Regions from separate parts of the Ramlibacter agri genome, predicted to be linked through region 3. Evidence: predicted binding sites of a transcription regulator. Region 3 holds the regulator's gene; each other region holds the start of a gene.
The links. The regulator sigma-54, encoded in region 3, starts transcription at its own class of promoters, with help from an activator protein. The targets are predictions, from matches to a motif close to TGGCANGNAANCTGCTTT.

Region 1: nirB (nitrite reductase large subunit NirB) is a predicted target of sigma-54. The motif match lies at 5,345-5,362, and genes of this name have one in related genera.
Region 2: glnA (type I glutamate--ammonia ligase) is a predicted target of sigma-54. The motif match lies at 4,404-4,421, and genes of this name have one in related genera.
Region 4: HHL11_RS01455 (TorF family putative porin) is a predicted target of sigma-54. The motif match lies at 4,561-4,578, and genes of this name have one in related genera.

The regions. Positions count from the first base shown of each region.
Region 1 is NZ_JABBFX010000003.1:622,449-630,003, forward strand. Features, by position in the region: gene HHL11_RS27490 (protein kinase domain-containing protein) at 1-1,480, opposite strand, end outside; gene HHL11_RS27495 (formate/nitrite transporter family protein) at 1,485-2,297, opposite strand; gene nirD (nitrite reductase small subunit NirD) at 2,320-2,646, opposite strand; gene nirB (nitrite reductase large subunit NirB) at 2,659-5,172, opposite strand; gene HHL11_RS27510 (Cj0069 family protein) at 5,446-6,438, opposite strand; gene HHL11_RS27515 (class I SAM-dependent methyltransferase) at 6,543-7,349, opposite strand; gene mctP (monocarboxylate uptake permease MctP) at 7,383-7,555, opposite strand, start outside.
Region 2 is NZ_JABBFX010000002.1:832,152-839,706, reverse strand. Features, by position in the region: gene HHL11_RS22505 (Fic family protein) at 1-217, shown strand, start outside; gene HHL11_RS22500 (EI24 domain-containing protein) at 252-1,187, shown strand; gene HHL11_RS22495 (REP-associated tyrosine transposase) at 1,299-1,844, shown strand; gene HHL11_RS22490 (mannose-1-phosphate guanylyltransferase/mannose-6-phosphate isomerase) at 1,946-3,373, opposite strand; gene HHL11_RS22485 (competence/damage-inducible protein A) at 3,444-4,265, shown strand; gene glnA (type I glutamate--ammonia ligase) at 4,474-5,895, shown strand; gene HHL11_RS22475 (hypothetical protein) at 6,036-6,533, shown strand; gene glnL (nitrogen regulation protein NR(II)) at 6,538-7,555, shown strand, end outside.
Region 3 is NZ_JABBFX010000001.1:21,128-28,682, forward strand. Features, by position in the region: gene thiL (thiamine-phosphate kinase) at 1-475, shown strand, start outside; gene HHL11_RS00135 (thermonuclease family protein) at 472-954, shown strand; gene HHL11_RS00140 (phosphatidylglycerophosphatase A family protein) at 951-1,454, shown strand; gene HHL11_RS00145 (CinA family protein) at 1,460-1,936, shown strand; gene HHL11_RS00150 (methylglyoxal synthase) at 1,933-2,340, shown strand; gene HHL11_RS00155 (hypothetical protein) at 2,359-2,610, opposite strand; gene HHL11_RS00160 (hypothetical protein) at 2,727-2,924, opposite strand; gene HHL11_RS00165 (PIN domain-containing protein) at 3,029-3,424, opposite strand; gene HHL11_RS00170 (THUMP domain-containing protein) at 3,445-4,662, opposite strand; gene HHL11_RS00175 (RNA polymerase factor sigma-54) at 4,659-6,236, opposite strand; gene lptB (LPS export ABC transporter ATP-binding protein) at 6,259-7,053, opposite strand; gene lptA (lipopolysaccharide transport periplasmic protein LptA) at 7,053-7,555, opposite strand, start outside.
Region 4 is NZ_JABBFX010000001.1:287,028-294,582, reverse strand. Features, by position in the region: gene HHL11_RS01475 (MFS transporter) at 1-396, opposite strand, end outside; gene HHL11_RS01470 (TOL_0243 family YfiR-like periplasmic protein) at 393-953, opposite strand; gene HHL11_RS01465 (TOL_0244 family TonB-dependent receptor) at 958-2,850, opposite strand; gene HHL11_RS01460 (YifB family Mg chelatase-like AAA ATPase) at 2,932-4,449, opposite strand; gene HHL11_RS01455 (TorF family putative porin) at 4,616-5,350, shown strand; gene glnK (P-II family nitrogen regulator) at 5,383-5,721, shown strand; gene HHL11_RS01445 (ammonium transporter) at 5,749-7,278, shown strand; gene HHL11_RS01440 (aldose 1-epimerase) at 7,381-7,555, shown strand, end outside.

The DNA of each region.
Region 1 (7,555 bases), on a different contig from region 3:
GCGGCGCCAGCGGCTGGCAGCGCAGCGCCCGCTGGTCGGCGGCGCTGCGGGCCTGGGCGACGGCGGCGCCATAGGGCAGCCGGCCGCTGAGCATGTGGTAGGCGATGGCGGCCAGCGAGAACAGGTCGGACCGGGCGTCGCCGGGCCCGCCCAGGAAGTACTCGGGCGCCATGTACTGCACCGTCCCGGGCAGCGGATTCCCGTCCACCGCTTCCATTTCCGCGATGCCGGCCACGCGCACCGCGCCGAAGTCGATGATGCGCGCCGTGCCGGTGGCGTCGATCATCACGTTCTCCGGCCGCAGGTCCTGGTGCAGCATCTCCAGGCGGTGCAGCGCGCGCAGGCCGCGCGCGAGCTGGTCGACGATGGCGCGGACCGCGTCCAGGTCCGGCCGCGGATGGTCCACCATCCATTGCGCCAGCGTGCGGCCCTCCACGTATTCGAGGACGACGTACAGGAAATTGCGGCGGCGCGCGGGCGCCGGCGCCTTCAGCACGTGCGGGCTGTCCACGCGGCGCGCGGCCCATTCCTCCAGCAGGAAGCGCTCGCGGTAGGCGGGGTCGCCGCCCAGGTCGATGGAAGGCGTCTTCAGCACCACGGTCTCGCCGCTGTCCTCGTCCACCGCCAGGTAGACATGGCTGCGGTTGCTGGCGTGCAGCTCGCGCACGATGCGGAAGCCGTCGAACACCATGCGCGGCGCCAGCAGCGGCGGCAGCGGCAGCTCCGCCGCCATGCGAGCGACCTCGCTCATTTCCGGCGCCGGCAGGGCGTCGACGCGCAGCACCTGCACCGTGACGTTGTCCTCGCTGCCGCGGCGCAGCGCCTCCTCGGCGATGGCGCGGGCGGCGGCGTCCAGGTCGTCCGGGTGTCGGCGCAGCAGGTCCAGCATGGCGGCTTCCGGCACGTGGCCGTGCACGCCGTCGGTGGCCAGCAGGAAGGTGTCGCCGCGCTCCAGCGGCACGGCGCGGTAGTCGATCTCCAGCTGCGGCGCGATGCCCAGCGCGCGGCCCAGGTAGCTCTGGCCGCCGCCGGCATAGACGCGGTGGTCCTGCGTCAGCTGTTCCAGCGCCTTGCCCTGCACCTGCCAGACGCGGGCGTCGCCGACGTGGAACAGGTGCGCGGTGCGCGACTTGAGCACCAGCGCGCTGAGCGTGCACGCCCAGCCGCGGTCGCGGTCGTAGCGGCCGGCGCCGTTGCGGGTCTGCGCGAACAGCCACGAGTTGGCCGCCACCAGCACCCGCTCCACCGAGGTCTTCACCGACCAGGCTTCGGAGGTGCAGTAGTAGTCGTCGAGGAAGCTGCGCACCGCGGCGGCGCTGGCCAGGTGGCCGGCATCGCTGCTGCTGATGCCGTCGGCCAGCGCGATGGCCACGCCCTTGGCGGCGCGTTGCGGCCCGGGCGGGACGCACAGGCCGTGGAAATCCTGGTTGGCCGGCTTGCGCCCCGCGTCGGAGTACTGGCCGGCCGTGACGGCGAGCACTGGATCAGGCGGCGACGCGCTTGGGCGCCGTCTTGATGTGCGTGGCGTACAGCGTCAGGCCGGTGAAGGACAGGCCGCCCACCAGGTTGCCCAGCACGGTGGGGATCTCGTTCCAGACCAGGTAGTCCAGCCAGGTGAAGTGCGCGCCCAGCAGCAGGCCCGAGGGGAACAGGAACATGTTCACCACCGAATGCTCGAAGGCCATGTAGAAGAACAGCGTGATGGGCATCCACATGGCGATGACCTTGCCGCCCACGGTGGTGGAGACCATCGCGCCGACCACGCCGGTGGAAACCATCCAGTTGCACAGCATGCCGCGGATGAACAGCGTCAGCATGCCGGCGGCGCCCCAGTGGGCGTAGCCCAGCGTGCGGTTCTCGCCGATGACGCCGATGGCCTTGCCCACCGCGTTGGGCTCGGTGGAGAAGCCGTAGGTGGTGGTGATCGCCATCATCAGCGCGACGAGGAAGGCGCCGGCGAAGTTGCCGGCGAACACCAGGCCCCAGTTGCGCAGCACGCCCTTGACGGTGACGCCGGGGCGCTTGTCGATCAGCGCCAGCGGCGCCAGCACGAACACGCCGGTGAGCAGGTCGAAGCCCAGCAGGTACAGGATGCAGAAGCCCACCGGGAACAGCACGGCGCCCAGCAGCGGCTGGCCGGTGTTGACGTTGATGGTGACGGCGAACCAGGCGCCCAAGGTCAGGATGGCGCCGGCCATGAAGGCGCGCACCAGCGTGTCGCGGGTGGACATGAAGATCTTGGATTCGCCGGCGTCCACCATCTTGGTGACGAATTCGGAAGGCACGAGGTAGGCCACGGAAATGCTCCTGTAAGAAAAGTCAGACGGCGACGAGCACGGTGCGGTCCTCGACCTTCACCGGGTAGGCGGCGACGGAGTTCTCCGGCGCCTCCAGGCACTCGCCGCTGCGCAGGTCGAAGTGGTGCTTGTAGATGGGCGAGGCGACGACGATGCGCTCGCCCAGGCTGCCCACCAGCCCGCGCGACAGCACGCTGGCGCGCACGTTGGGGTCGACGTTGTCGATGGCGAACACGTCGTCCTCGATGTAGAAGATGGCGACCTGCCGGTCCTCCACCAGCGCGCAGACGCCGGTGTTGGGGACGATGTCGTCGACGGAGCAGACGGGCTTCCAGTTCTTCGCTTGCATGGCTTTCACTCCTCAGGCAGTTTGGATTTCGCGTTCTTGCGGCGAGGCCGGGCGGATCTGCCCGCGCTCCTTGACGAACACCACGTTGGGGTCGGGCCGGTCGGTGTTGACGAACTGGCGGAAGCGCTTGCGCGTCTCCGGGTTGTTGACGGCTTCCTTCCATTCGCAGGCGTAGGTGTCCACCACGTGCTGCATGTCGGCTTCCAGTTCCGCGGCCAGGCCCAGCTTGTCGCGCACCACCACGTCCTTCAGGTAGTCCAGCCCGCCTTCGAGGTTGTCGCGCCACACGCTGGTGCGCTGCAGGCGGTCCGCGGTGCGGATGTAGAACATCAGGAAGCGGTCGACGTACTGGATCAGTGCCTCGCGGCTCAGGTCGGAAGCGAGCAGCTCGGCGTGGCGCGGCTTCATGCCGCCGTTGCCGCACACGTAGAGGTTCCAGCCCTTCTCGGTTGCGATCACGCCGACGTCCTTGCCCTGCGCCTCGGCGCACTCGCGGGTGCAGCCGGACACGCCGAACTTGATCTTGTGCGGCGCGCGCAGGCCCTTGTAGCGGTTCTCCAGCGCGATGGCGAGGCCGACGCTGTCGTCCACGCCGTAGCGGCACCAGGTGCTGCCCACGCAGGACTTCACCGTGCGCAGCGACTTGCCGTAGGCGTGGCCGGACTCGAAGCCGGCCGCGATCAGTTCTTCCCAGATCGCGGGCAGCTGGTCGACGCGGGCGCCGAACAGGTCCACGCGCTGGCCGCCGGTGATCTTGGTGTACAGGCCGTACTTCTTGGCGACCTGCGCCACCGCCATCAGGCCGTCGGGCGTGACCTCGCCGCCGGGCATGCGCGGCACCACGGAATAGGTGCCGTCCTTCTGGATGTTGCCCAGGAAGTAGTCGTTGGAATCCTGCAGGCCGGCATGCTTGGGGTCGAGGATGAAGTCGTTGAACACCGAGGCAAAGATGCTGGCCGCCACCGGCTTGCAGACGTCGCAGCCCAGGCCCTGGCCGTGGCGCGCGAGCAGCGCGTCGAAGCTGCGGATCTTCTCCACCTTGACCAGGTGGAACAGTTCCTGGCGCGAGTAGCGGAAGTGCTCGCACAGGTGGTTGTTCACCGCCAGGCCCTGCTTCTTCATCTGGGCCTTCATGATCTGCGTGACCAGCGGCACGCAGCCTCCGCAGGCGGTGCCCGCCTTGGTGCAGGCCTTCAGCGCGCCGATGTCGGTGCAGCCGTCGCGCACGGCGCCGCACAACTGGCCCTTGGAGACGTCGTTGCAGGAGCAGATCTGCGCCGCATCCGGCAGGGCGTCGGCGCCCAGCGCCGGCTTCGCGTTGCCGTCGGCCTGCGGCAGGATCAGGAACTCGGGCGCCTCCGGCAGCGCGATGCCATTGAGCATCATCTGCAGCAGGGTGCCGTATTCGGCGGCGTCGCCCACCATCACCGCGCCCAGCAGCTTCCTGCCGCATTCGGACACGACGATCTTCTTGTAGACCTGCTTGCGCTCGTCGTTGAACTGGAAGGCGCGGCTGCCGGCGGTGGCGCCCTGCGCGTCGCCTATGCTGGCCACGTCCACACCCATCAGCTTCAGCTTGGTGCTCATGTCGGCGCCGGCGAAGCGCTGCGTGCCGCCGGCCAGCTGCTGCGCCACCACGCGAGCCATGTCGTAGCCGGGCGCGACCAGGCCGTAGACGTTGCCGTTCCAGGCGGCGCATTCGCCGATGGCGTAGATGTGTTCGTCGCTGGTGCGGCAGTGTTCGTCGACGGCGACACCGCCGCGCGGGCCGAGCGCCAGGCCGGCGCTGCGCGCCAGGTCGTCGCGCGGGCGGATGCCGGCGGAGAACACCAGCATGTCGGTCTCCAGCTGCGTGCCGTCGGCGAACTCCAGGCGGTGCCGTGCCTGTTCGCCGTCGACGATGCGCTGCGTGTTCTTGCCGGTGTGCACCTGCACGCCCAGCTCCTCGATCTTGCGGCGAAGCATGCGGCCGCCGGCCTCGTCCACCTGCAGCGCCATCAGCCGCGGCGCGAACTCCACCACGTGCGTGGCCAGGCCCAGGTCGCGCAGCGCCTTGGCGCATTCCAGCCCCAGCAGGCCGCCGCCGATGACCACTCCGGTCTTCGAGCGGGCGCCGCACTCCTGCATCGCCTCCAGGTCCTCGATGGTGCGGTAGACGAAGCAGCCGGCGCGCTCGCGCCCGGGCACCGGCGGCACGAAGGGGAAGGAGCCGGTGGCCAGCACCAGCTTGTCGTAGGGCAGCACCTCGCCGGTGCTCGCGGTCACGGTGCGGGCGACGCGGTCGATGGCGGTGGCGCGGGCGTTCAGCCGCAGCACGAAGCCGGAGCGCTCGAAAAAGCCGGGTGCGACCAGCGAGAGATCGGCCGCGCTGCGGCCGCTGAAGAACTCGGACAGGTGGACGCGGTCGTAGGCCGGGCGCGGCTCCTCGCACAGCACGGTGACCTGTGCGCCCGCCAGGGACGAGTCCTGCAGGCTTTCGAGGAATTTATGGCCGACCATGCCGTGGCCGATGACGACGATCTTCACGCGAGGGGTTCCTTGTTGCGGACGGCCGGGCGCGCACATCCCGCAGGGGACGCATCGAGCCGACCGTGAAGGCCCCCGTGCACGACGTTGTGCGAGCGGCGCACTGCAGCGTGCGCCGGGAGGCCTGGGAGATGGCACGCCCGTGGGGCGCACCGGTCAGGTTGACCTCCTAGACGCAAGCACCGTGCCAGCCCGGCGGGGCCGCCGAGGCACCGCCTTGGCGCAGGTTGGCGCGCGGCGCGCACAGCGGCAGTGCGCGAGCCGCGTGCGCTGTCAGGCGGCCAGGCGTGCGCGCACTGCTTCCACCAGCGGCGCCATCGCCGAGGGCGGGAACGGCGCGACGCTGCTGACGTTGATCTCGCACAGCACGTAGCTGCCTTCCGCTTCCCCGAGCAGGAAGTCGCAATCCCACAGCAAGGGCAGGCGCTCGCGCGGCAGGCCGACGCACGAACGCAGCAGCTCGATCCATTCGCTTTCGAGCTGGCGCCTCAAGCCCTGGAACGGCGCGAGGTTGGCGTCGTGGTACAGCCGCGGCCCCGAGGGCTCGGTGGGATGCAGCGCGTTCAGGGCCTGGTGGCCGAAGCCGGTGACGCGGTCCTCCACCAGGTAGGCGCGCACCATGCCGTCGACCAGGCGCGGCTGCCAGGCCTGGTCGATCATGTGGCCGCCGTTTTCCGGCGCGAAGTAGGCGGCGAGCTTGTCGACCAGCGCCGCGAGGTCCAGCGACTCTTCCGGGCTGCCACGCGGCGCATGACGCACGCGCAGCAAGCCCGAAGGCGCCTGCTCGACGCGCCAGATGCCGATGCCGCTGTGCCCGCGGTGCTGCTTCAGCACGCGCGGACCTTTCTGCAGGCGCGAAGGCAGTTCCGCCTGCAGCTGCGCAAGCGAGTCCACGCGCTGCACGTCGCTGCCGAAGGGCAGCTCGCGCGTCTCGAACAGCACGTCCTTCGTCCCGAGCTTTCGCACCGCTTCCGGATGCGCGCTGACGATCACACCGCGCTCGGCCAGGCGGCCCAGCATGGCGTCGAGGCGGTCGCGGCGCTTGCCGTCCTGGATCGGGTTGCACCAGGCGAGGACGACCCCGGCATCGCGCAATTGCGCTTCTACTTCCCCGGCGAAGTCGTCGTGCCAGATCGCCGGTACGGCAGGCAGGCCGGCGGCCGCGAAGGCATCGAAGAGCGGGGCGAAGCGGCTTTCGGCGGGATCCGAGCGCTCGCGCGCGGCGCGGTCTCCCGGGTAGAGCAGGGCTACAGGTGGATTGGCCAAGGTGGTGCTCCCCGGCGGGCGCGGGCCCGCCATCAGGAGCAGAACTTGGAGGCCGGGGCCTCTTGGTGCGCGGGGAGTCTGCTCTCGACCCCGCGTGCTTCATTCTAGGCCGGCTTGACGAAGCGCAGCACGAATTCGTCCTTGGGCATGGGCGGCTGCGGCGTGTTGCGGTCGCGCGGGTCGTCCGGGTTGCGCAGGAAGTCGCCGTGGCCGGCCAGCCGGAAGCCCGCGGCTTCGACTTCGCGCACGACGAAGGCTTCCTCCACGCGGTGCAGCGTGCCGGACTCGGAAATGCCGGTGCCGGCGCGGCCTGAATGGTCGGCGATCACGTAGACGCCGCCGGGCTTGAGCGCCTGGAACACCGCGCGGTTCACCGCCGCGCGGTCGACGCCCAGGTGGCCGAAGTCGTGGTAGTTGAACATCAGCGTCACCATGTCCAGCCGGCCTTGGGCTTCGGGCGGCACCGGGTCCTCGAAGGGCCGCGTCACGGGCACCAGCACCGCGGCGAGCGCGGGGTTGCGCATCCGCTCGGGCAGCGTGGGCAGGGGCGGCGGCGCCGTCGCCGGTGCCGGCGCCGCGGCGCCTTCGGGCTGCGGCGGCGGCGGCATGCGGCCCGGCGCGCGCGGCGCGTTCTGCGCGTAGACCTTGCCGTCGGGCCCGACGGCGCGGGCCAGCAACTCGCTGGTGTAGCCGCGCGCGGCGCTGAGGTCTTCGACCGCCATGCCGGGATGCACGCCCAGGAAGGCCAGCATCTCCACCGGCTTGCGGCGCACGTCGTTGGCGCGGTCTGCCGCGCTGCGGTCCGGTTCCGCGACGATGGCGGCGTAGCGCGCCGGATCAGGCGTCAAAGGCCCGCTGGCGCAGGCGGCCAGGACGAGGGCGAACAAGGCGGAGGCGGCGAAGGGGCGCATGAAGACTCCTGTCTGGACCGCCTGCATTCTGCTTCAACCGGCGTAATCCTCCGGGCTGTGGCGGTCCACCCCGTGCTGCATGCCCGCCACGCGCACCACGGTGCTGACGACGAAGGCCACCAACAGGTTGATGACCAGCGACCACACGGCGGCATAGCCGGGGACCGCCATGCCGAACAGGTGGATGGTGAAAGTGGAACTCGCGA
Region 2 (7,555 bases), on a different contig from region 3:
GCTGGTGGCGGGGCCGCTGTCCCGCGGCGAGTTCATCCAGATGACCGGCATGCCGGAGCGAAGCGCGCGCCGCGTCCTGTCCCAACTGCTGAAGGACGGGTTGCTGGTCAGCGAGGGACCGAAACGCGCGGTGTCCTTCAATTTCCCCCTGGATGCACTGAACATCCTGCTGCCCAACCTCTACCCCGAAGCGGCCACGGTGAACACCGAAACGTAAGCCGTTTGCATGAGGGAGCTAACATCCCCTCCGCATGAGCCTGTTTCTCGACTCCTTCTGGCGCGCCGTCGCCTACTGCCTGCATCCGCGCGTCATCGGCCTGTCGCTGCTGCCGATCGCGCTGCTGATCGTGCTGGCCGGCGGGCTGGGCTATTTCCTCTGGGATCCGGCCGTCGGCATGGTGTTCGGCTGGCTGGAAGCCTCGGACACCTTCGCCACCATCTCCAACTGGCTGCAGGGCCTGGGCTTCGGCAACGTCAAGACGGTGCTGGCGCCGCTGCTGGTGATCCTGGCCGTGACGCCGCTGCTGATCGTGGTGGTGCTGTTCTTCGTCGCGCTGCTGATGACGCCGGCCGTGGTTCGGCTGGTGGGCCGGCGCCGCTTCCCGGCGCTGGAGCAAAGGCACGGCGCGGGCTGGATCGGCAGCGCCTTCTGGTCGCTGGGCTCGGTGCTGCTGGCCGCGGTGGCGATGGTCGTGTCGGTCCCGCTCTGGGCGATCCCGCCGCTGGTGCTGGTGCTGCCACCGCTGATCTGGGGCTGGCTCACTTACCGCGTGCTGGCCTTCGACGTGCTGGCGGAACACGCCACGGGTGACGAGCGCCGCCGGATCTTCAAGGACCATCGGCTGTGGTTGTTGCTGATGGGGGTGGCGACGGGCTACCTGGGCGCTGCGCCTAGCGCGCTGTGGGCGACGGGGTGGTTCTTCGCGCCGGCGTTTCCCCTGCTGGTGCCGGTGATGATCTGGCTCTACACCTTGATCTTCGCGTTCTCATCGCTGTGGTTCGCGCACTTCTGCCTGGCCGCGCTGGCCAAGCTGCGCGGCGCCAACCCGGACGGCGCGGAGGCGCCGCCGAGGGAGTTGTTGCGGGAGCCGGTGGTGGTGGAGAAGTTGCCGGCGCCGGAGAATTCCGCGGGGTCGACTGGGCCTACCGGGTCTGCTGGGTCTGCTGGGTCTGCTGGGTCAATGTAGGGTGCGCAGCTCGCTGCGCACCTCACGAGGACGATCGCGCGGCGCGCAGCAAGCTGCGCACCCTACAACTGACGGATGACGGAAGGGCCGGCTGGCAACACATTGCCCCTCATGCCGCGCTACCTCCGCCACTTCGCTCCCGGCGGCACCTACTTCTTCACGCTGGCGCTCGAGGACCGCACCAGCGGCCTGCTCGTGCGCGAAATCGAGGCACTACGCGCAGCCTATGCCGCGGTCCAGCGGCGCCATCCCTTCGAGACGATCGCGATCTGCGTCCTGCCTGACCACTTGCACGCTCTCTGGAAACTGCCGGAAGGCGACCAGGATTTCCCGCTGCGCTGGCAGCAGATCAAACATGGCTTTTCGCATTCAGTGCCGGCCGTGGAATCACGCAGGCTGAGCCAGGTGAGCCGCCGCGAAAAGGGCATCTGGCAGCGGCGCTTCTGGGAACACTTGATCCGAAGCGAAGAGGATCTCCGACGGCACGTGGACTACGTCCACTTCAATCCGGTGAAACACGGGCATGCGCGACGCGTGCAGGATTGGCCGTTCAGCAGTTTTCACCGGTGGGTGGAGCGGGGCGATCTGCCAGTGGAGTGGGGCTTGGTCGAAGCGGCAGAAGGTGGGAGTTTTGGCGAGCGAGACCGGAGTCCGTAATTTGTAGGGTGCGCAGCTCGCTGCGCACCGCATGATCATCCACGCGCGGTGCGCAGCGAGCTGCGCACCCTACATCCGTTGAATCGTCGAAGAGCCGGACATCAAGCCCCGCCCCGCCCGTAACTGTCCTCGAGACGCACGATGTCATCCTCCCCGAGGTAAGCCCCCGACTGCACCTCGATCATCTCCAGCTCCATCTTCCCGGGGTTGTGCAGGCGATGCACCTCCCCGATCGGGATGTAGGTCGACTGGTTTTCGCTGAGGAGGAAGGTCTCGCTGCCGCGCGTGACCTGCGCCGTGCCTTTCACCACCACCCAGTGCTCGGCGCGATGGTGATGCTTCTGGAGGCTGAGGGACGCGCCCGGCTTCACGCCGATGCGCTTGACCTGGAAGCGCTCGCCGGCATCGACGCTGTCGTACCAGCCCCAGGGCCGCACCACCTTGCGGTGCAGGACGGCCTGGGCCGCTTCGGCCTTTTCCAACAGGGCGACCACGTCCTTCACCTGCTCCGCGCAGCTGCGGTCGGCCACCAGCACCGCGTCGGGTGTGTCGACGATCAACAGGTCCCGCGTGCCCAGCGCCACCACCGGCCGGTGCGGCGCATGGATGAAGGTGTTGCGCGCATCGTGCGCGAAGCCCTGGCCGATGACGCGGTTCTGCTGCGCGTCCGCCGGCGTCAGGTCGGCTACGGCGTTCCAACTGCCCACGTCGCTCCACTGGCCGCGGAAAGGCACCACGGCAACCTCGGGATGCTTCTCCATCACGGCGTAGTCGATGCTCTGCGAACGGCATGCCTCGAAGGCGGCACGCTGCGGGCGCAGGAACACGGCGCGGGCGGCGGCGCTGCCCACCGTCTCTTCCTGCACGGCGGCCATCGCGGCGCGGCAGGACGCCAGGATGTCGGGCGCATGCTTCTCCAGCGCGTCCAGCAGCACGCCGGCCACGGCCAGGAAGATGCCGGCGTTCCAGAGCGTGTCGCCTTGCAGCAGCAGTTGCTGCGCCCGCGCGGCGTCCGGTTTCTCGATGAACTGCGCCACCTTCAGGCTGCCGTCGCTGCGCGGGGTGCCCTGGCGGATGTAGCCGTAGGCCGTGCTCGGAAAGCTGGGCACCACGCCGAAGGTGACGACGGCGCCGGCCTCGGCGGCCACCACGCCCTGGCGCATGGTGGCCTGGAAGGTGGCGGCGTCGGGAATATGGTGGTCGGCCGGACAGAACAGCAGCAGGTCGTCCGGCTTGGCGGCCAGCGCCGCCAGCGCCATCGCAGCGGCGGTGTTGCGGCCGGTGGGTTCCAGCAGCAGCCGGCCTTCGACACGGGCCTGGCGGAAGGTGTCCGCGACCAGGAAGCGATGGTCTTCGGCCGCCACGGCCATCACCTGCGGGCCCAGCGGCGCCACCCGCTCCAGCGTCAGTTGCAGCAAGCTCTTGTTGCCGATGAGGGGGACGAACTGCTTGGGAAAGCTTTTCCGGCTCAAGGGCCAGAGCCGGGTGCCGGAACCGCCGCAGAGGATGACGGGGACTAACGTACTCATGGGCTCCCATCGTAGCCGCTGCCCGGCCATTCACCGCGGGCGAGGGTGCGCCAACCGGTAGGATTACCGCATGAGCGCAACGCCCGTCCCCACTCCGAACATCGGCCTCGTCATCGTCGGCGACGAAATCCTGTCCGGCAAGCGCGCCGACAAGCACATGCCCAAGCTGATCGAGCTGCTGTCGACGCGCGGGCTGCAGCTGTCGTGGGCCGACTACGTGGGCGATGCGCCGGCGCGCATCACCGCCACCCTGAAGCGCGCCTTCGACTCGGGCGACATCGTGTTCTCCTGTGGCGGCATCGGTGCCACGCCGGACGACCACACCCGCCAATGCGCTGCCGCGGCCCTGGGCCGACCCCTGCAATTGCACCAGCAGGCCGAGGCCCTGATCCGCGAACGCATGCAGGACACCGCGCGGGAGCAGGGCGTGCCCTACGAGCCGGACCGGCCGGACAACATCCACCGCCTGAACATGGGCGTGTTCCCCGAGGGCGCGTCCATCATCCCCAACCCGTACAACAAGATCCCGGGCTTCACGGTGGGGGACGTGCACTTCGTGCCGGGCTTCCCGGTGATGGCCTGGCCGATGATGGAATGGGTGCTCGAGACGAAGTACCGCCCCCTGTTTCGCCAGGGCGCCTATCTCGAGAAGTCGGTCATCGTGTTCGGCGCCATGGAGGCCACGCTGACACCGCTGATGGAGCAGATCGAGCGCGAACACCCGCCGGTGAAGGTGTTCAGCCTGCCCAGCGTGGACCACCCCACGTACGGCCGCCACATCGACCTGGGCGTCAAGGGGGCGCCGGATCAAGTGGAGCCCGCCTACCGGCTCCTCCTGGAAGGCTTGGCCCGCCTCGGTGCCAAGCTGGGCCCCGAACTGGTGCGATCATGATGCACCGATAAGGTGCAACTCGGCAACAGCACCAAAACGGTGCTCTGCCGCGTAAAAACTTCCCGAACCGACCTAGGGACAACCCCTGTTTTCGTGGAAAATCGCCGGGCTGTAGCGCACGGCCGATGCACCAAGCTTTGGCACAGAACCTGCATCCCTGCCCCGCGCAAATCGCTCAACAACCAACCATCCCCCCAGGAGAAACCTGATGGCAGCAGCCAAGAACGTCGCAGACGTCATGAAGATGGTGAAGGAGAACGAAGTCAAGTTCGTCGACTTCCGCTTCACCGACACCCGTGGCAAGGAACAGCACGTGACCGTGCCTGTGTCCCACTTCGACGAAGACAAGTTCAGCGCGGGCCACGCCTTCGACGGTTCGTCCATCGCCGGCTGGAAGGGCATCGAAGCCTCCGACATGCTGCTGATGCCGGATCCGGGCACCGCCAACATCGACCCCTTCTTCGAAGAAACGACGCTGATCCTGTCCTGCGACGTTCTCGAGCCGGGCGACGGCAAGGCCTATGACCGCGACCCGCGTTCCATCGCCAAGCGCGCCGAAGCCTACCTGAAGGCCTCCGGCCTGGGCGACACTGCCTTCTTCGGCCCCGAGCCCGAATTCTTCATCTTCGACGACGTGCGCTGGGGCGCCGGCCCGAACGGCTCCTTCGTCGAGATCGACGAATACGAAGCCCCCTGGAACACGGGCAAGAAGATCGAAGGCGGCAACAAGGGCCACCGTCCCACCACCAAGGGCGGCTACTTCCCCGTGCCCCCGGTCGACAGCACGCAGGACATGCGCGCCGAGATGTCCCTGATCCTCGAATCCGTGGGCATCCCGGTCGAAGTGTTCCACCACGAAGTGGCGGGCGCCGGCCAGAACGAGATCGGCACGCGCTTCAGCACCCTGGTGCAGCGCGCCGACTGGTCGCAGCTGCAGAAGTACGTGATCCAGAACGTGGCCAATGCCTACGGCAAGACCGCCACCTTCATGCCCAAGCCCATCGTCGGCGACAACGGCTCCGGCATGCACGTGCACCAGTCCGTGTGGAAGGACGGCAAGAACCTGTTCGCCGGCGAAGGCTATGCCGGCCTGAGCGAACTCGCGCTGTACTACATCGGCGGCATCATCAAGCACGCCCGCGCGCTGAACGCCATCACGAACCCCGGCACCAACAGCTACAAGCGCCTGGTGCCCGGCTTCGAAGCCCCGGTGAAGCTGGCCTACTCGGCCCGCAACCGCTCGGCCTCGATCCGCATTCCGTACGTGGCGAACCCCAAGGGCCGCCGCATCGAAGTGCGCTTCCCGGATCCCACGATGAACCCGTACCTGGGCTTCGCCGCCATGCTGATGGCCGGCCTGGACGGCATCGAGAACAAGATCCACCCGGGCGAAGCCGCCACCAAGGACCTGTACCACCTGCCGCCGGAAGAAGACGCGAAGATCCCGACCGTCTGCCACAGCCTGGACCAGGCCCTGGACTACCTGGACAACGACCGTGCCTTCCTGACCAAGGGCGGCGTGTTCACCGACAGCATGATCGACGCGTACATCGAGCTGAAGATGCAGGAAGTCACGCGCTTCCGCATGACGACGCACCCGATCGAGTTCGACATGTACTACAGCCTGTAATTCCTTACAGTCCTGGAGCAGCAAAGGGGCGACATTTGTCGCCCCTTTTCTTTTTAAATCAACACCTTAATTGGCAATCTGCAGAGTTTGCGCGATACTGAAAGGCCGTCCTGGGCGCCCCGGGCGCTAGGAGCAGCCCCATGAAGTTCGCCTACTTGTTGATTCCCCTGGCAGCACTCGCTTGCGCCGATGCCGCCCTCGCGCAGGGCAAGATTTTCCGTTGCGGCAACACCTACACCAACGACGAGGCGGTGGCCAAGGCGCAAGGCTGCAAGGCCATGGAAGGCGGGAACGTGACGATCGTGCAGGGCACGAAAGTGAACGGCAACAACGGCACCCGCGTGGCCAACGCCCCGCAGGCCGCCAGCGGTCCCAAGGTCGATGCCGGCGAGCAGAAGTCGCGCGACGCCGAAGCGCGGACCATCCTCGAGTCCGAGCTGAAGAAGGCCGAAGCGCGCCTGGCCGACCTGCAGAAGGAATACAACAACGGCCAGCCCGAGATGCTGGGGCCCGAGCACCGCAACCACCAGAAGTACGTGGACCGCACCGCCGAAATCAAGGCCAACATCGACCGCACCGAGCAGGACATCGCGGGCATCAAGCGCGAGCTGAACCGCGGTAACGGCGCGTCCAGATGAGCGCTTGATCAAACCGACCGTCAAGAACTCCGTCCGCTTCGCCTGCTTCGACCTGCTGGCCACGCTCGTGGCCGTGGTTCGAGGCGACGGCACCGTGCTGTTTGCCAACTCCGCGCTGGAGGACGTGCTGGGCATCTCCCGCCGCAGCATCGAAGGCACCAGCTTGCTCCCCCAGTTCGCCGAGCCGCACGTGCTGCGCACCGCGCTCGACGGCGCGCGCGGCAACGAGTATTCGGCGCTGCGCTATGACGCGCGCCTGCTGCGCCAGGGCAGCGAGCCCATGCCCGTGCACGTGGTGCTGGCGCAGACCGAGCACCCCGACGAGTTCATCGTCGAACTGCTGCCGCTGGAGGCGCAGACGCGCAAGGAGCGCGAGGACCGGCTGCTGGACCAGGCGCAGGCCAACAAGGAACTGATCCGCAACCTCGCCCACGAGATCAAGAACCCGCTGGGCGGCATCCGTGGCGCGGCGCAGCTGCTGGAGATGGAGATCGACGGCCGCGAGCTGAAGGAATACACGCGGGTCATCATCCACGAGGCCGACCGCCTGCAGACGCTGGTGGACCGCCTGCTGGCGCCGCACCGCCGCCCGCACGTGGTGGGCGACGTCAACATTCACGAAGTGCTGGAGCGCGTGCGCTCGCTGATCCTGGCCGAGTTCCCGCGCGGGCTGAAGGTCGTGCGCGACTACGATACCTCCATCCCCGAGTTCCGCGGCGACCGCGAGCAGTTGATCCAGGCCGTGCTGAACATCGCGCACAACGCCTGTCAGGCGCTGGTGGAGCGCATCGCCGCCGGCGATGCCATGCTGACCTTCCGCACGCGGATCGGCCGCCAAGTGACTTTCGGCCAGCAGCGCTATCGACTGGCACTGGAATTGCATGTCATCGACAACGGGCCCGGTGTACCGGACTCGATCAAGGACCGCATCTTCTATCCGCTGGTGAGCGGGCGCGAAGGCGGTTCCGGCCTGGGGCTCACGCTGGCGCAGACCTTCGTGCAGCAGCACCACGGGCTGATCG
Region 3 (7,555 bases):
GCTGGAGGCTTTGCGCGGCACGGTCTCGTTGCCGGAAGCGGTGTTCGCGGCGGCGCGCCGCCGGCTCGAAGAACCGCAGCCGCGCGTTGCACTGGGTCGCGCGCTGCGTGGCGTGGCCAGCGCGGCCATCGACATCAGCGACGGCCTGCTGGGCGACCTGGGCCACGTGCTGCAGCGTTCGGCCGTGGGTGCGAGCGTGGACGCCGAGGCGGCCGCCGCGCTGCTCGCCGCGCGCACGCAGATGGCTTTGCCGCCCGAACAAGTGAATGCGCTGGTGCTGGCCGGCGGCGACGACTACGAACTTGCCTTCACCGCGCCGTCGCGGCTGCGTGGTGCGGTGGAAGCCGCAGCTCGCGCCAGCGCGACGCCGGTGACGCGCATCGGCCGCATCGAGGCCGAACCCGGACTGCGCGTGCTGGACGCGCGTGGCCAGCCGCTGGCGCAACGCTTCCCCGGCTTCGACCATTTCGCATGAAGCTGCTGCTGCGCGCCCTCTTCCTCCTCGTGCTCGCCGCCGGCGCGCACGCCGCCACCTGGCGCGGCACGGTCAGCCACGTCAGCGATGGCGACACTTTGTGGGTGCGCCCGGCGGGCCAGGGCGGGGATGCGGTGGAGATCCGCATCGTCGACATCGACGCGCCGGAGAGCTGCCAGGCCTTCGGCCCGCAGGCGAAGAAGGCGCTCGCCGCCCGCCTGCTGTACCAGCCCGTCATCGTGCGCACGCGCGGCTTCGACGACTACGGCCGCCGCCTGGCGCAGCTGCAGCACCGCGACCAGGACATCGGCGCCTGGCTGGTGCGCGAAGGCTATGCCTGGTCCGGCGTGTTCCACAACCGGCGCGGCCCTTACGGCGGCCTCGAGGACGAGGCGCGGCGCGCGCACCGCGGCCTGTGGGCCAATCCGAAGGCGGAAGAGCCGCGCGCCTTCCGCCAACATCACGGGAGTTGCGTGTGAGAGCCCTGCCCCCCACGACCCGCTTCCTGGTGTCGCACCCTGCGCATCTCGTCGCGCTGGGCTTCGGCTCGGGGCTGTCGCCCTGGGCCCCCGGTACCTTCGGCACCGTCTGGGCCTGGCTGGCCTGGCTGGTGCTCTCGACGTGGCTGCCCGCAGCCTGGCTGGGTTGGGTGGTCGTCGCGGCCATGCTGGTCGGCTGGTGGGCGTGCAGCGTGACCGCGGAGCACCTGCGCATCGCCGACCCTTCGCACGTGGTGTGGGACGAGGTGGCGGCCTTCTGGTTGATCCTGTGGCTGGTGATGCCTGCCGGCTGGCTGGGCCAGCTGGTCGCCTTCGGCCTGTTCCGCTTCTTCGACGCCGTGAAGCCCGGCCCGGTGGGCTGGGCCGACCGCACCTTCAAGGGCATGGGCTGGCGCGGCGGCTTCGGCATCATGTTCGACGACCTGGTCGCAGCCTTCTGCACGCTGCTGGTCATCGCTTTGTGGAGGCGACTATGGTGAACGCCATCGATACGCAGGCGCTGTGCGAACAGCTGGCGCAGGCGCTGCTCGCGCGCGGCGAGATGCTGGCCACGGCGGAAAGCTGCACCGGCGGCCTGATCGCCGCCGCCTGCACGGACCTGAGCGGGTCCAGCAACTGGTTCGAGCGCGGCTTCGTCAGCTACTCGAACGCGGCCAAGACCGAGCTGCTGGGCGTGGACGCGGCGCTGGTCGCGCAGCACGGCGCCGTCAGCGAGGTGGTCGCGCGCGCCATGGCCTTCGGCGCGGTGCGCCACTCACAGGCGCGCGTGAGCGTCGCCGTCACCGGCGTGGCGGGGCCAACCGGTGGCACGCCGGACAAACCGGTCGGCCTGGTGTGGTTCGGCTTCCAGGTCGATGGCCTGCTGACCAGCGAGCAGAAGCGATTCCCCGGCGATCGCGCGGCGGTCCGCGCCGCCACGGTGCGCCACGCACTGCAACGGCTGCTGGAGCTGCTGGCATGAACATGCCGCGCATCGCGCTGATCGCGCACGACCACCGCAAGGACATCATCGTCGCCCTGGCGCGGGAGTTCCGGCCATTGCTGGCGCAGTGCCGCCTGTGCGCCACCGGCACCACCGGCGGCCGCATCGCCGCCGAAGCGAGCCTGGACGTCGAGCGCCTTCTCTGCGGCCCGATGGGTGGCGACCTGCAGATCGGCGCGCGGCTCGCCATGGGCGAGATCGACATCGTGATCTTCCTGCGCGACCCGATGACGCCGCAGCCGCACGAGCCCGACATCAATGCGCTGGTGCGCGCCTGCGATGTCCATGACGTGCCCTGCGCGACCAACGAGTCGACGGCCCGCCTGCTGCTGCGCCAGCTGGCGACGGATCTTCAGCGCGCGGCGATCCCGCCCTTGCCGTAGCCCGGGAGGGCGCCGCGCCTACGGACAAGGCATGTTCACGCGCCGGCGCGCGCGGCGGCCGACCAGGCGCGGCAGCATGTAGGAACGGCGCAGGCCTTCGACGGCGCACGCTGCCGTGGATTTCATGTCGTGGCCCAGCGCGGCCAGCTCTTCGTCGATCTCGGCGATGCGATCGCCCCAGCGCCCGGTCTGCATCTGGTCCATGCTGAGCACGGTTCGCAGCGCGAGCAGGTTGCGCACCAGGCGCGCGTTGCGTTCATCGGGGGACATGGGACTCTTCGCTCCGTTCTCGATCGACATGCTCCTAGCATCCCACGTGCCAGGTTGCATTCGTGTCGGAGTGAAGCGGGACAGCGCATGCCGTTCGCCTACCTCGGAGGTAGTACTCAGCCCCGTGGCAAAGCCATCCGGCCGCTGCCCTTGCAGTTCATGCAGGAGAGATAGAGCAGGCCTGGATTCGGCTCAAAGGCCGGGTCATAACGGAACCAGCCGCCCGAACCGAGACATTCGTCGCAGTCCGTGGGCAGCGGCGCCGCATGAGCCGGGGTGAAGGACGGTTGCTGTTGCTGTACGGTGGCGTCCATGGTGTCGTTTCCTCGCAAGACCACCAAGCTACGCATGGAGAGCTTGTTTACAGTCAGCGCCCGCTTGCGGTGCGCGTAGGAAACACACGCGATGAAACGTAACCTCAGCTGCCCCAGATTGGTGTGGCCACCACGTCGAGCTTCGCCAGGCGCTTCTTCATCCGCAGGACTTCCCCGTCCTTGCTGACCAGGGCGCAACGGTGTGCGACCGCCAGGTCGATGAACTTCTGGTCGTCCGGGTCGCCGCAGGTCACCGGCGCCTTGGCCGGCACCTCGTGCAGCTGGGCATGGCGGTCGAAGGCCGCCAGCACGGCATCTGCGTCGCCGACCTTGGGCGCCAGCTTGGGATAGGCCAGCACCCGCGCCAGCTCTTCGCGCATCGCCGCCGTGGCCAGCCAGCGCAACGCGCCCTGCTCCAGCCCTGCGGCCAGCGGCTTCACGCGCTCGTCGCTGAACACGAACAGGTCCAGCACGATGTTGGTGTCAAGAACCAGCTGCATAGGCCACCCCAGAAAAATGCTCACGCATTTTCCTGGGGACCCCGGTCCCGGTTCCTGGCCGAGCCGGCCACCATGTCGAAGCGGAACAGGCGGCATTCGATCGGGCCGTTCCACATGGGCACGCGGCGCGATTCCTTCAGCCGCATGCGCGTGGGCAGCTTCGCGTCCGGCACCAGCACCCAGGCGGTCCAGCCGGCGTAGTTCTTCTTCCAGTGCGAAGCGAGCTGGGTGAAGAAATCGCCACCCTGCTCGGTCTGGGCCAGCTCGCGCCCCGGGCGCGCGATGCCGCCCGCCTCGATGCGCTCGCCATAAGGGGGATTGAGCAGCATGACGCCCGGCACGTCGCTGGGCGGCATGCGCTGCAGCGCGTCGCCGCCGCGCAATTGCACTGCCTGCGCCACGCCCGCACGCTCGGCATTGCGCTGCGCGAAGTCGACCATGCGGAAGGCGACGTCGCTGCCGAAGACCGGCGCCGTCGGCGCGCGGCGCGCGGCCTGGGCTTCGGCCTTCAAGGCCTGCCAGTCGGCCGCCTTGTGCGGGCGCAGGCGCTCGAAGCCGAACCGACGCAGCGAACCCGGCGCGATGTTGCAGGCGATCTGCGCCGCTTCGATCGCGATCGTGCCGCTGCCGCAGCAGGGGTCGTACAGCGGCACGGTCGCGTCCCAGCCGCTCGCGGCCAGCATGGCGGCGGCCAGCGTCTCCTTCAGCGGGGCCTCGCCCTTGTCCTCGCGCCAGCCGCGCTTGAACAGCGGCTCGCCGGAGCTGTCGATGTACAGCGTCAGGCTCTCGGCCGCGAGGTGCCCGAACACGCGCACGGCCGGCCGCTGCGTGTCGACGTCGGGCCGCACGCCGCCGCGGTTGCGGAAGCGGTCGGCGACCGCGTCCTTGATGCGCAGCGCGGCGAAATTGAGGCTCTTCAGCGGGCTCTGGTGCGACGTCAGCTCGATCTTGAAGCTCTCGCGCGGCGTGAACCAGTCTTCCCAGGCGACGTTGCTGGCGGCTTCGTAGATGTCCTGTTCGGCGCGATAGGGCCCGTGCCACAGCTGCACCAGCACGCGCTGGGCGAGCCGGCTGTGCAGGTTGAGCTGCATCACCTCGGGCCAGCCGGCCACGAGCTGCACGCCGCCACGGGCCGTGCGCAGGTCGCGCGCGCGCGCGCCGCAGATGCGGGCGACTTCCTCGGCCAGATAGCCTTCCACCCCGCTGGCGCAGGGCAGGAATAAATTGAGAGCGTTCACAGTTCCTTGCGGAGGTTGGCCGGCGCGATGCGCAGCGCCTCGCGATACTTGGCGACGGTGCGGCGCGCGCACTCGATCCCCTGCTCCTTGAGCATCTCGGAGATCTGGCTGTCGGACAGCGGTTTCTTGGCGTTTTCGGCGGCGACGAACTGCTTGATCAGCGCGCGCACCGCGGTGCTGGACGCGTTGCCGCCGGTCTCGGTGCCCAGCGCCGAGCCGAAGAAGTACTTCAGCTCGAAGGTGCCGAAGGGCGTGGACATGTACTTGGCCGTGGTCACGCGCGAGATGGTGGACTCGTGCAGGCCCAGTTCATCGGCGATCTCGCGCAGCACCAGCGGCCGCATGGCGAGTTCGCCGTGCACGAAGAAGTTGTGCTGGCGCTCCACGATGGCGCTGGAGACGCGCAGGATGGTGTCGAAACGCTGCTGGATGTTCTTGATGAACCAGCGCGCCTCCTGCAGCCGCTGCTGCAGCGCCTGGTGGCCTTCGCCGCGGTGCGCCTTGAGCGCGCCGGCATAGACGTCGTGCACGCGCAGGCGCGGCACCACGTCGGGATTCAGCTGCACGCGGAAGCTGGCGCGCGAACTGCGGCCGGCCTTCGTCACCAGCACGTCGGGCACGATGATGTTGCGCTCGACGTCGACGAAGCGGCGCCCCGGCTTGGGCTCCAGCCGCGTGATCAGCGCGATGGCGCCCTTGACCCGGGGCTCGGTCTCGCCGGTCAGCTGCGCCAGGCGCTTGACGTCGCGCCGCGCCAGCAGGTCGATGGGCTGGCTGCACACGCGGATCGCGACCGGGTAGACCTCGTCGTCCGGCGCGTCCTGCTGCAGCGAGCGCAGCTGCAGCATCAGGCATTCGGCCAGGTTGCGCGCGCCCACGCCGGGCGGGTCCAGGCTTTGCAGCAGGCGCAGCGCCACCGTGAAGCGGTGCACCAGCTCTTCCTGCTGCTCGAGGTCTTGCGGCGCCAGGCTGGCGGCCAGGGCCTCCAGCGGCTCTTCCAGGTAGCCATCGTCGTTCAGCGACTCGACCAGGTAGCGCAGCGCCGCCCGGTCTTCCTCGCCCAGGCGCAAGGCCAGCGCCTGGCGATGCAGCCAGGATTGCAGCGACTCGTTGCCGCGCGCGAGCTCGGTGGCGTCGACGTCGTCGTCATCGCCCTGCGACTTGCGGGCCGGCGCCTCGCCGCCCCATTCGCCGTCGTCGGGCACGGTTTCGGTGCTGCCGTCGCCGTCCCAGTTCGGTTCGCTGCTGTCGCCGTCGGAGGCATCGCCGTCACTGTCCGAAGCGGAGCTGGCGCTGCTGTCGGAGGCGGAGCTGCTGCTGTCGTGGCCGTTGGCGGCCTGCGCCACCGGGTCGGATTCGTGTTCGTCGGCGGCCGGCCGCGTGTCGGCCTGGGCGACGCCGAACTCCTCCGGCCCTTCCTCGATGTTCACTTCGAGGAAGGGGTTGTCGTCCAGCATCTGCTGGATTTCCTGGCCGAGTTCCAGCGTGGACAGTTGCAGCAGGCGGATCGACTGTTGCAACTGGGGCGTCAGCGCCAGGTGCTGCGAGACGCGAAGGGAGAGGCCCTGCTTCATGGGTACTGCTTCGAAGCGGCCGTCACATTCGGAAGTGCTCGCCGAGGTACACCCGGCGGACGTCCGCGTTGTTCACGATTTCGGCGGGCGTGCCCTGCGCCAGCACGCGGCCCTCGCTGATGATGTAGGCGTGGTCGCAGATGCCCAGCGTCTCGCGCACGTTGTGGTCGGTGATGAGCACGCCGATGCCGCGCGACTTCAGGAAGCCGATGATGCGCTGGATCTCGATCACGGCGATCGGGTCGATGCCGGCGAAGGGTTCGTCCAGCAGGATGAAGCGCGGCTGCGTGGCCAGCGCGCGGGCGATCTCGACGCGGCGGCGTTCGCCGCCGGACAGCGCCAGCGCCGGCGAATCGCGCAGGTGGTCGACGCGCAGGTCCTGCAGCAGGTCGGTCAGGCGGCGCTCGATCTCGGCCGAGGGCAGCGACTTGCCGTCCGGGCCGCGCTGCAGTTCCAGCACGGCGCGCACGTTGTCCTGCACGTTCAGCTTGCGGAAGATCGACGCTTCCTGCGGCAGGTAGGACAGGCCCAGGCGCGAACGGCGGTGGATCGGCATGTCCTCCACCGGGCGGCCGTCGATGGAGATCTCGCCGCCGTCGGCCCGCACCAGGCCGACGATCATGTAGAACGAGGTGGTCTTGCCGGCGCCGTTGGGGCCCAGCAGGCCCACGACCTCGCCTTTTTCGACGGCCAGCGACACGTCCTGCACCACCTTGCGGCCGCCATAGGACTTGCGCAGGTGGCGCGCCTCCAGGCGGCTGGTTTCGGTCGCGGCCTGCGCGGGCGCTTCGCGCGACGCGAGTTCGGCGTCGCCCATCAACGCTTCTCCCCTCCCAGGGTGCTGCTCTGGCGCAGTTTGGTGGCCGGGGCGGCGGGCGCGGCCGGCGCGGATGCGCCCGGCTTGGGCCCGATGGTCGCGCGCACGCGGCCACCCGGGTTGGACGGGGTCGCCCCGCCGGGGTTGCCGTCCACGTTGAACTGCTCGGTGGTGTTGTTGTAGGTGATGACGGCGCCGGAGGTCTCGTCGCTGAGCTCGGTGCCGCGGTAGCGCCGCATCTCGGCGCGGCCGATGAATTTCACGCGGTCGGCCTTGCCGTCGTATTCGATGGTCTCGCCTTCGCCTTCGATCCACTCGTCGACGCCTTCGCGCTTCTGGCGGAAGAAGGCCCGCTGGCCCGGCGCGGCGGTCACCACGCCGAACTGGTAGCCCTCGGGGTCCTGTTTGACGTTGATCTTGGCCCCGCGAATGATGATGGTGCCCTTGGTCACCACCACGTTGCCGGTGAAGACGCTGGTCTGGTTCAGGTCGTCATAACGCA
Region 4 (7,555 bases), 270 kb from region 3:
GCGGAAGTCGTCCGGGTAGCGGCGCGTGACCACCGCGAACACCGGCGTGTAGAGCGTCGCGGCCAGCGCGGCGCCAAGCAGCAGCCACGCCAGGTAGAAGCCCGCGGCCATGTGCACCTGCGAATGCAGCACCAGGCCCGCGGCGACCAGCAGCGAGCCGCCCGTCATCACCGCGCGCTCGTGGCCGCGGTCGATCCAGCGTCCCACGGGATAGGCCAGCACGCCCTCGGCAAAGAGTGCGAGGCTGAAGGCCAGCGAGGACTGCGCGCGCGTCAACCCCAGTTCCTGTTCCACCGGGCCGAGCAGCAGCGCGAACGTGTAGAAGACGCTGCCCCAGGTCACCAGCTGCGCCAGCGACAGCCACAGGACCAGGCGGCGATCGTGGCCGCCGTTCACTGCACGATCCGCGCGATGGCCAGCAGCCTGGGGCTCAGGCGCAGCTTCTGCCTGGCGGCCGCGTCCGGCGAGACGCCGAAGCGCACGCGGCCGTCCTCCAGGTAGAAGCTGAGGACGGCGCCGCGCGGGTGGGCGCCGTCCGAATCGGCGATGGTCAGGGTGCCTTCCGGCACGCCGGCCAGCAGGTCGGCAATGCGCGCCGGCGAGCTCGCCTTGATGTACAGGATGTGGAAGCCGGCGAGCGCATCCGCGGGCGCCAGCCGCGCCACCTGCACCGGGTGGCCGTCGCGGTCGCGGTCGTGCGCGAGCTCGTTGAGGTCGCGCCACAGCAGGTCGTCGCCCAGGATGCCGATGCGCAGCGGCGCATCCGCCTTGGGGAAGGCGCCGGGCGGCCACTCCACGAAGCTGGCGAACTTGTGCAGGAAGGCCGCCTTCACCAGCGTGTCGCGCGGCGGCGCCAGCCCTTGCGCGCCCGCTGCCAGCGGCAGCAGCGCGGCGGCCGCGGCCAGCAGCCGGCGCCGGGCGCGGTCGGGGGGCAGGGCAGGGCGGACGCTCATGGCCTCACAGGCGCCAGACGGCCTTCAGCTGGAAGGAGCGCGGGATCTCCGCGCGATTGCCGGCGGCGCCCCACTCGACGTGCTGCGGGTCGTTGAGGTTGCGCACCAGGAAGGACAGCTCGAGGTCCGGCCGGATGCGCCAGCCCCAATGCAGGTCCACCGCGCTGTACGCCGGCACCTGCGGGTCGGGCAGCGCGCCGACGTAGCGCGCCTGCACGTCCAGCTCCATGTTGTGGGCGAGGTCCCAGCCCAGGCCCACCTGGCCGCGGTTGCGCGCATCGTTGCCCAATTGGGCCGCGCTCGTGGGCAGCGTCGTGCTGCTCCCGATGGGCCCCAGCTGCAGGCGCTGCCAGGTATAGCCCGCCTGCAGCCGCAGCTGCGGCGCGAGCCGCCAGCTGCCCCAGGTCTCGATGCCGGTCAGGTGGCCTTCGAAGCTGTTGCCGAAGGCGATGCCCCCGGGCAGCACGTCCACCGAGCGCAGGTCCTCGAAGCGGTGGCGGAACAGCGTGAGCGAGTAGCTGAGGTCGCTGCGAGGCTGGCCGCGCAGGCCCAGCTCGTAGACCTGCGCCACCTCCGACTGGAAGTCGCTCGCGCCAAGGTTCACCGCGGGCACGACCACGTCGCGGTCGATGCGCGAGGGCGTGCGCACCGCGCGCGAGGCCGAGGCCCACAGCAGGTGCTGCGCGCTCAGCTGCCAGGCGATGCGCCCGGTGGGCAGCCATTCGAGGCCGGTGTAGGTGTTGTGTTCGGCCTTCAGGCCCAGCGTGATGCGCATGCCCGGCGCCACCACGAAGTCGTCCTGCGCGAACAGGTTCCACAGTTGCAGCTTCCGCTCGGGCGGCTGGAACGCGAGCACCGAGGGCGCGATGTTGTTCGCGTTGTCGTTGTAGAGCCGGTAGCCGGTGCCCCACAGCAGCTCGTGGCCCTCGGCGGGGCGCCGGCTTTGCTGCAGCTCGACGTCCCAGGTGTCCATGGTGTCGTCCACGGCGCCCGGCTGGTTGCGTCCGGCGCGGTCGAAATAGGCCTGCAGCTGGGTGCGGACGCCGGTGCCTTCCTCGCGCGACCAGCGTCCCAGCAGGTTGGCGCCGGAAACCTGGCGCGGCGCCGGCAGCTGGTCGAACTGGCCTTCGTAGATGTCGCCCTGCAAGGTGAGCTGGTCGCGCTCGCGCACGCGGTCCGTGCGGAAGCCGGCCTGCTTGCGGCGGCCGCTGTCGTGGCTGGAACCGCCGCTTTCGAGCTGCGTGTCGTCCGTCGCGTACTGCTTGGCATAGATGCGCCAGGGCTGGCCGGTGGTGGCGCCGCCGTTGCCATAGCGCACGGCCGCCGACCGTTCCTGGTTGCCGCCGCCGGCCTTCAGCAGCGTGCCGGTGGTGTCGGCCGCGCTGCGGGTGATGATGTTGATGACGCCGTTGACGGCATTGGAACCGTACAGGGTGCCGCCGGCGCCGCTCAGGACCTCGATGCGCTCGATGTCTTCCACCACCAGGTCCTGCGCTTCCCAGAACACGCCGGAGAACAGCGGCGAATAGACGGTGCGGCCGTCGATCAGCACCAGCATCTTGTTGGCCAGCACGCTGTTGAAGCCGCGGGCGCTGATGGCGTACTGGTTGGCGTCGGCGCGCGCCACCTGCAGGTTGGGCGCCAGCCGCAGGATCTCCGGCAAGGTCACGGCGCCGGAGCGGCGGATGTCTTCCTGCTGGATCACGTAGACCGAGCCGGCGACGTCCGAGAGCCGCTGCACGCGCTTGCCGATGGAGGTGACCTCGATGCTGGAAAGCTGCTCCAGTGACAGGTCGGTGAGGTCGGCGGGCTGCTGCTGCGCGAGCGCGCCGGCGCTGGCCGCCGCCAGCAGTCCGGCCACGCAGATGGCGCGGTGATACGGCGGGCGCTTTTTCATCGTTGTCTCGTGGTGCCGGCGGAAAAATGATTATTGATGACCCTGGCGCGAGGGGCATGCTGCGGCGGCCGGACTGCGGCGTCAGTGCAACGCGCGACGGTACTGTGCTGCCTCGGCGACGTGTTCCACGTCCACGGCAGTGCTGTCCGCGAGATCGGCGATCGTGCGTGCAACCTTTAGTACGCGGTGGGTCGCGCGCCCGCTCCAGCCCAGGCGGGCCGCCGCATTGCGCAGGAAGCCGGTGGCCGCCAGCGACGCGCCGGCATGGGCGTCGATGGCCTCGCCTTGCAGCGCGCTGTTGGCGTGGCCCTGCCGCCGCAGCGCACGGGCATGGGCGGCCTCGCAGCGCGCCTGCACGGCGGCCGTGGGCTCACCGGCCGGCGCGTCCAGCAGTTCGGCGGGCGCGAGCGCCGGCACTTCCACGTGCAGGTCGATGCGATCCAGCAGCGGGCCACTGAGCTTGCCCTGGTAGCGCGCCACCTGCTCCGGCGTGCAGCGGCAGCTGCGGCCGGAGCCCAGCCAGCCGCAAGGGCAGGGGTTCATCGCGGCCACCAGCTGGAAGCGCGCCGGGAATTCGCAGCGCCGCGCGGCGCGGGCGATGGTGATGCGGCCGGTCTCCAGCGGCTCGCGCAGCGCCTCCAGCGCGGCCCGGGGGAATTCCGGCAGTTCGTCGAGAAAGAGCACGCCGTGGTGCGACAGCGAGATCTCGCCCGGCCTGGGCGGCGAACCGCCGCCCACCAGCGCCACGGCGCTGGACGAATGGTGCGGCGCGCAGGTGGGCCGCACCGCCCACTGCGCGATGCTGAAGCGCTCGTCCAGGCTGGCGACCGCCGCGCTTTCCAGCGCCTCCTGCACGCTCATGGGCGGCAGCAGCCCGGCAAAGCGCTGCGCCAGCATCGACTTGCCGGCGCCGGGCGGGCCGACCATCAGGAGGCTGTGACCGCCAGCCGCGGCAATCTCCAGCGCCCGCCGGGCGCCGGCCTGCCCGCGCACGTCCGCCAGGTCCGGATAACGGGCGGCCGCCGCCGGCGCCCGGCTGGACAACACCGCCCAGCCTTCGCCGGACGGCAGGCTGCCGGGCCCGCGCTGGAACTGTGCGACCACGTCCAGCAGGTGGCGGGCGCGCACCACGCGGGCGCCGGGCACCAGGGCGGCCTCCTCCGCGCTGCCGGGCGGCAGCACCAGCCGGGCCGTGGAGCCGGCCACGTGCAGCGCCAGGCTGGTCGCCAGCGCCCCGCGCACCGGCCGCAGCTGCCCGGACAGCGACAGCTCGCCGGCGAACTCATGGCCGGCCAGCGCATCGCCATCGATCTGGCCGGTGGCGGCCAGCACGCCCAAGGCGATCGGCAGGTCGTAACGGCCGCTGTCCTTGGGCAGGTCGGCCGGCGCCATGTTGACCGTGATGCGGCGGGTGGACGGGAATTCGAGGCCGGAAGTGAGGATGGCCGAGCGCACCCGCTCCCGGGCTTCCTTCACTTCCGTATCGGCCAGCCCGACCAGGAAGAAGTTGGGCAGTCCATTGGACAGGTGCACCTCCACGGTGACTGGCGCGGCTTCCAGCCCCAGCAAGGCGCGGCTTTGCACCAAAGACAGGCTCACGGCGCGGCTCCTCCCCATTCAGGTGCGCGCCGGACCCGGCGCACCCCTCCGGTGCCCGCTTAACGCGACAGCGAAGGGGCTGGAGGACCTTCCAAAGGTGGAGGCGGCGCATGGCACGCCTCCTGCTATCAGCCTCTGCTGCCATCACCAACAAACGGAGAACTCCATGAAACTTGCCGTGCTCGCCTTGTCCCTGCTCGCATGCGGTTCCGCCTTCGCCCAGGCGGCGGCCACCGCGCCCGAGCCGGACTACACCGCTTCCGTCAATATCGGCGCGGTCACCGATTACCGCTACCGCGGCATCTCGCAGTCGCGCCTGCAGCCTGCCCTGCAAGGCGGCGCCGACTTCGCTCACAAGAGCGGCTTCTATATCGGCACCTGGGCGTCCAGCATCAAGTGGGTGAAGGACGCCGGCGGCAATGCCGACGCCGAAGTCGACCTGTACGGCGGCTACAAGTTCAACGGCGGCCCGGTCGCCTTCGACGTGGGCGCGCTGCGCTACCTGTATCCCAGCTCGCAGCTGGCCGTGAGCCCGAACACCACCGAGCTGTACGTGTCCGGCACCTATGGCCCGGCGACGCTGAAGTACTCGCATGCCATCACCAACCTCTTCGGCTTCGCGGACAGCAAGAACAGCTACTACGTCGACCTGAACGCCACCTTCGACACCGGCTACTGGGGCCTGACGGTCACGCCGCACATCGGCTACCAGGGCATCAAGAACAACAGCGGCTTCTCGTACACCGACTGGTCCGTGGCCCTGGGCAAGGACTTCGGCAACGGCTTCAGCGCGTCGCTGGCCTACGTCGACACCAACAACAGCAACTACCGCAGCCCCGACGGCAAGGACCTGGGCCGGGCCACCGCGGTGCTGGGCGTGAAGTACACGTACTCGTTCTGAACCTCGAGCGGGCCCGTCCCGAAGGAGCAAGCATGAAACTCGTCACCGCCATCATCAAACCCTTCAAGCTCGACGAAGTTCGCGAGCAGCTCTCCGGCATCGGCGTGCAGGGCATCACCGTCACCGAAGTCAAGGGCTTCGGGCGCCAGAAGGGCCACACCGAGCTGTACCGCGGCGCCGAATACGTCGTCGATTTCCTGCCCAAGGTCAAGATCGAAGCGGCGGTGGCCGACGACCTGGTCGACCGGGTCATCGAGGCCGTCGAGGGCGCGGCGCGCACCGGCAAGATCGGCGACGGAAAGATCTTCGTGTACGACCTGGAGCAGGTCGTGCGCATCCGGACCGGCGAGACCGGCAAGGAAGCCCTCTAAAACCTTCACACACCTGAGAGACATACCATGAGGAAATTGATCGCTTCCCTGGCCGTCGGCCTGGGGCTCCTGATCGGCAGCGTCGCAGCTGTCGCCCAGGCCCCCGCCGCCGCGCCGGCTTCCGCGCCCGCTGCTACCGAGGCACAAGCCGCACCCGCGGCTGCCGCGCCGGCTGCGCCCGCCGCAGCGGCTCCCGCTGCTGCAGCTGCTGCTTCCGCACCCGCGGCTGCCGCCGCTCCGGCGCCGGTCCCCAACAAGGGTGACACCGCCTGGATGACCGTCGCCACGGCGCTCGTCATCTTCATGACCATCCCCGGCCTGGCCCTGTTCTACGGCGGCCTGGTGCGCAGCAAGAACATGCTGTCGGTGCTGATGCAGGTGTTCGTCGTCACTTCGCTGATCTACGTGCTGTGGGCCATCTACGGCTACAGCGTGGCGTTCACCGGCGGCAACCAGTTCTTCGGCGGATTCAGCAAGATCTTCCTGTCGGGAATGACGCCGGATTCGACCGCCGCCACCTTCAGCAAGGGCGTGGTGATCCCGGAACTGACCTACATGTGCTTCCAGGCCACCTTCGCCGCCATCACCTGCGCGCTGATCGTGGGCTCCTTCGCCGAGCGCATGAAGTTCTCCGCGGTGCTGCTGTTCGTGGTGCTGTGGTTCACCTTCAGCTACCTGCCGATCGCCCACATGGTCTGGTACTGGGACGGCCCGGATGCGATCACCGACGCCAAGACGCTGGAAACCGTCACCGCCAACGGCGGCTGGCTGTGGGCCAAGGGCGCGCTCGACTTCGCGGGCGGCACCGTGGTGCACATCAACGCCGGTGTCGCCGGCCTGGTGGGCGCCTACCTGATCGGCAAGCGCGTGGGCCTGGGCAAGGACTCCTTCGCCCCGCACAGCCTGACGCTGACGATGGTCGGCGCGGCCATGCTGTGGGTGGGCTGGTTCGGCTTCAACGCCGGCTCCAACCTGGAAGCCAATGGCGGCGCCGCCCTGGCCTTCGCCAACACGCTGCTGGCCACGGCCGCCGCGACGCTGTCCTGGATTGCCGGTGAGGCGCTGACCAAGGGCAAGGCCTCGATGCTGGGCGCCGCGTCCGGCGCCGTCGCCGGCCTGGTGGCCATCACCCCGGCCTGCGGCTTCGTGGGCACCATGGGCTCCATCGTCATCGGCCTGATCGCCGGCCTGGTCTGCCTGTGGGGCGTCAACGGCCTGAAGCGCCTGCTGGGCGCCGACGACTCGCTGGACGTGTTCGGCGTCCACGGCGTGGGCGGCATCACCGGTGCGCTGCTGACCGGCGTGTTCGCCTCGCCCAGCCTGGGCGGCGTGGGCATCTACGACTACGTGGCCAACAAGGTGAGCCCGGACTACTCGATCGGTGGCCAGGTCTGGATCCAGTTCCAGGGCGTGCTGACCACGGTCGTCTGGTCGGGCGTCGTGGCCTTCATCGCCTACAAGATCGTCGACCTCCTGATCGGCCTGCGCGTCACCGAAGAGGAAGAGCGCGAAGGCCTCGACATCAGCAGCCACGGCGAAACCGCCTACAGCCGCTGAGGCACAGTTCCCGAAAGCAAGTCTCCTTTGGATGTTGGGCCCGCTTCGGCGGGCCCTTTTTTTCTGCACAATGAACGGCAGAACAACAGGAGACGCGTGGCCATGATCGAATTGCGCTCAGGCGCTTTGCGTTGCGAGCTGATGCCCGAGCTCGGCGGCTGCATCGCCGGCTTCTGGCTGGACGACGTGCCGGTGCTGCGCTCCACTCCGGCCGCCCAGCTGCAAAGCGCTCGCCAGTCCGGCTGCTATCCGCTCGTGCCTTTTTCCAACCGCATCG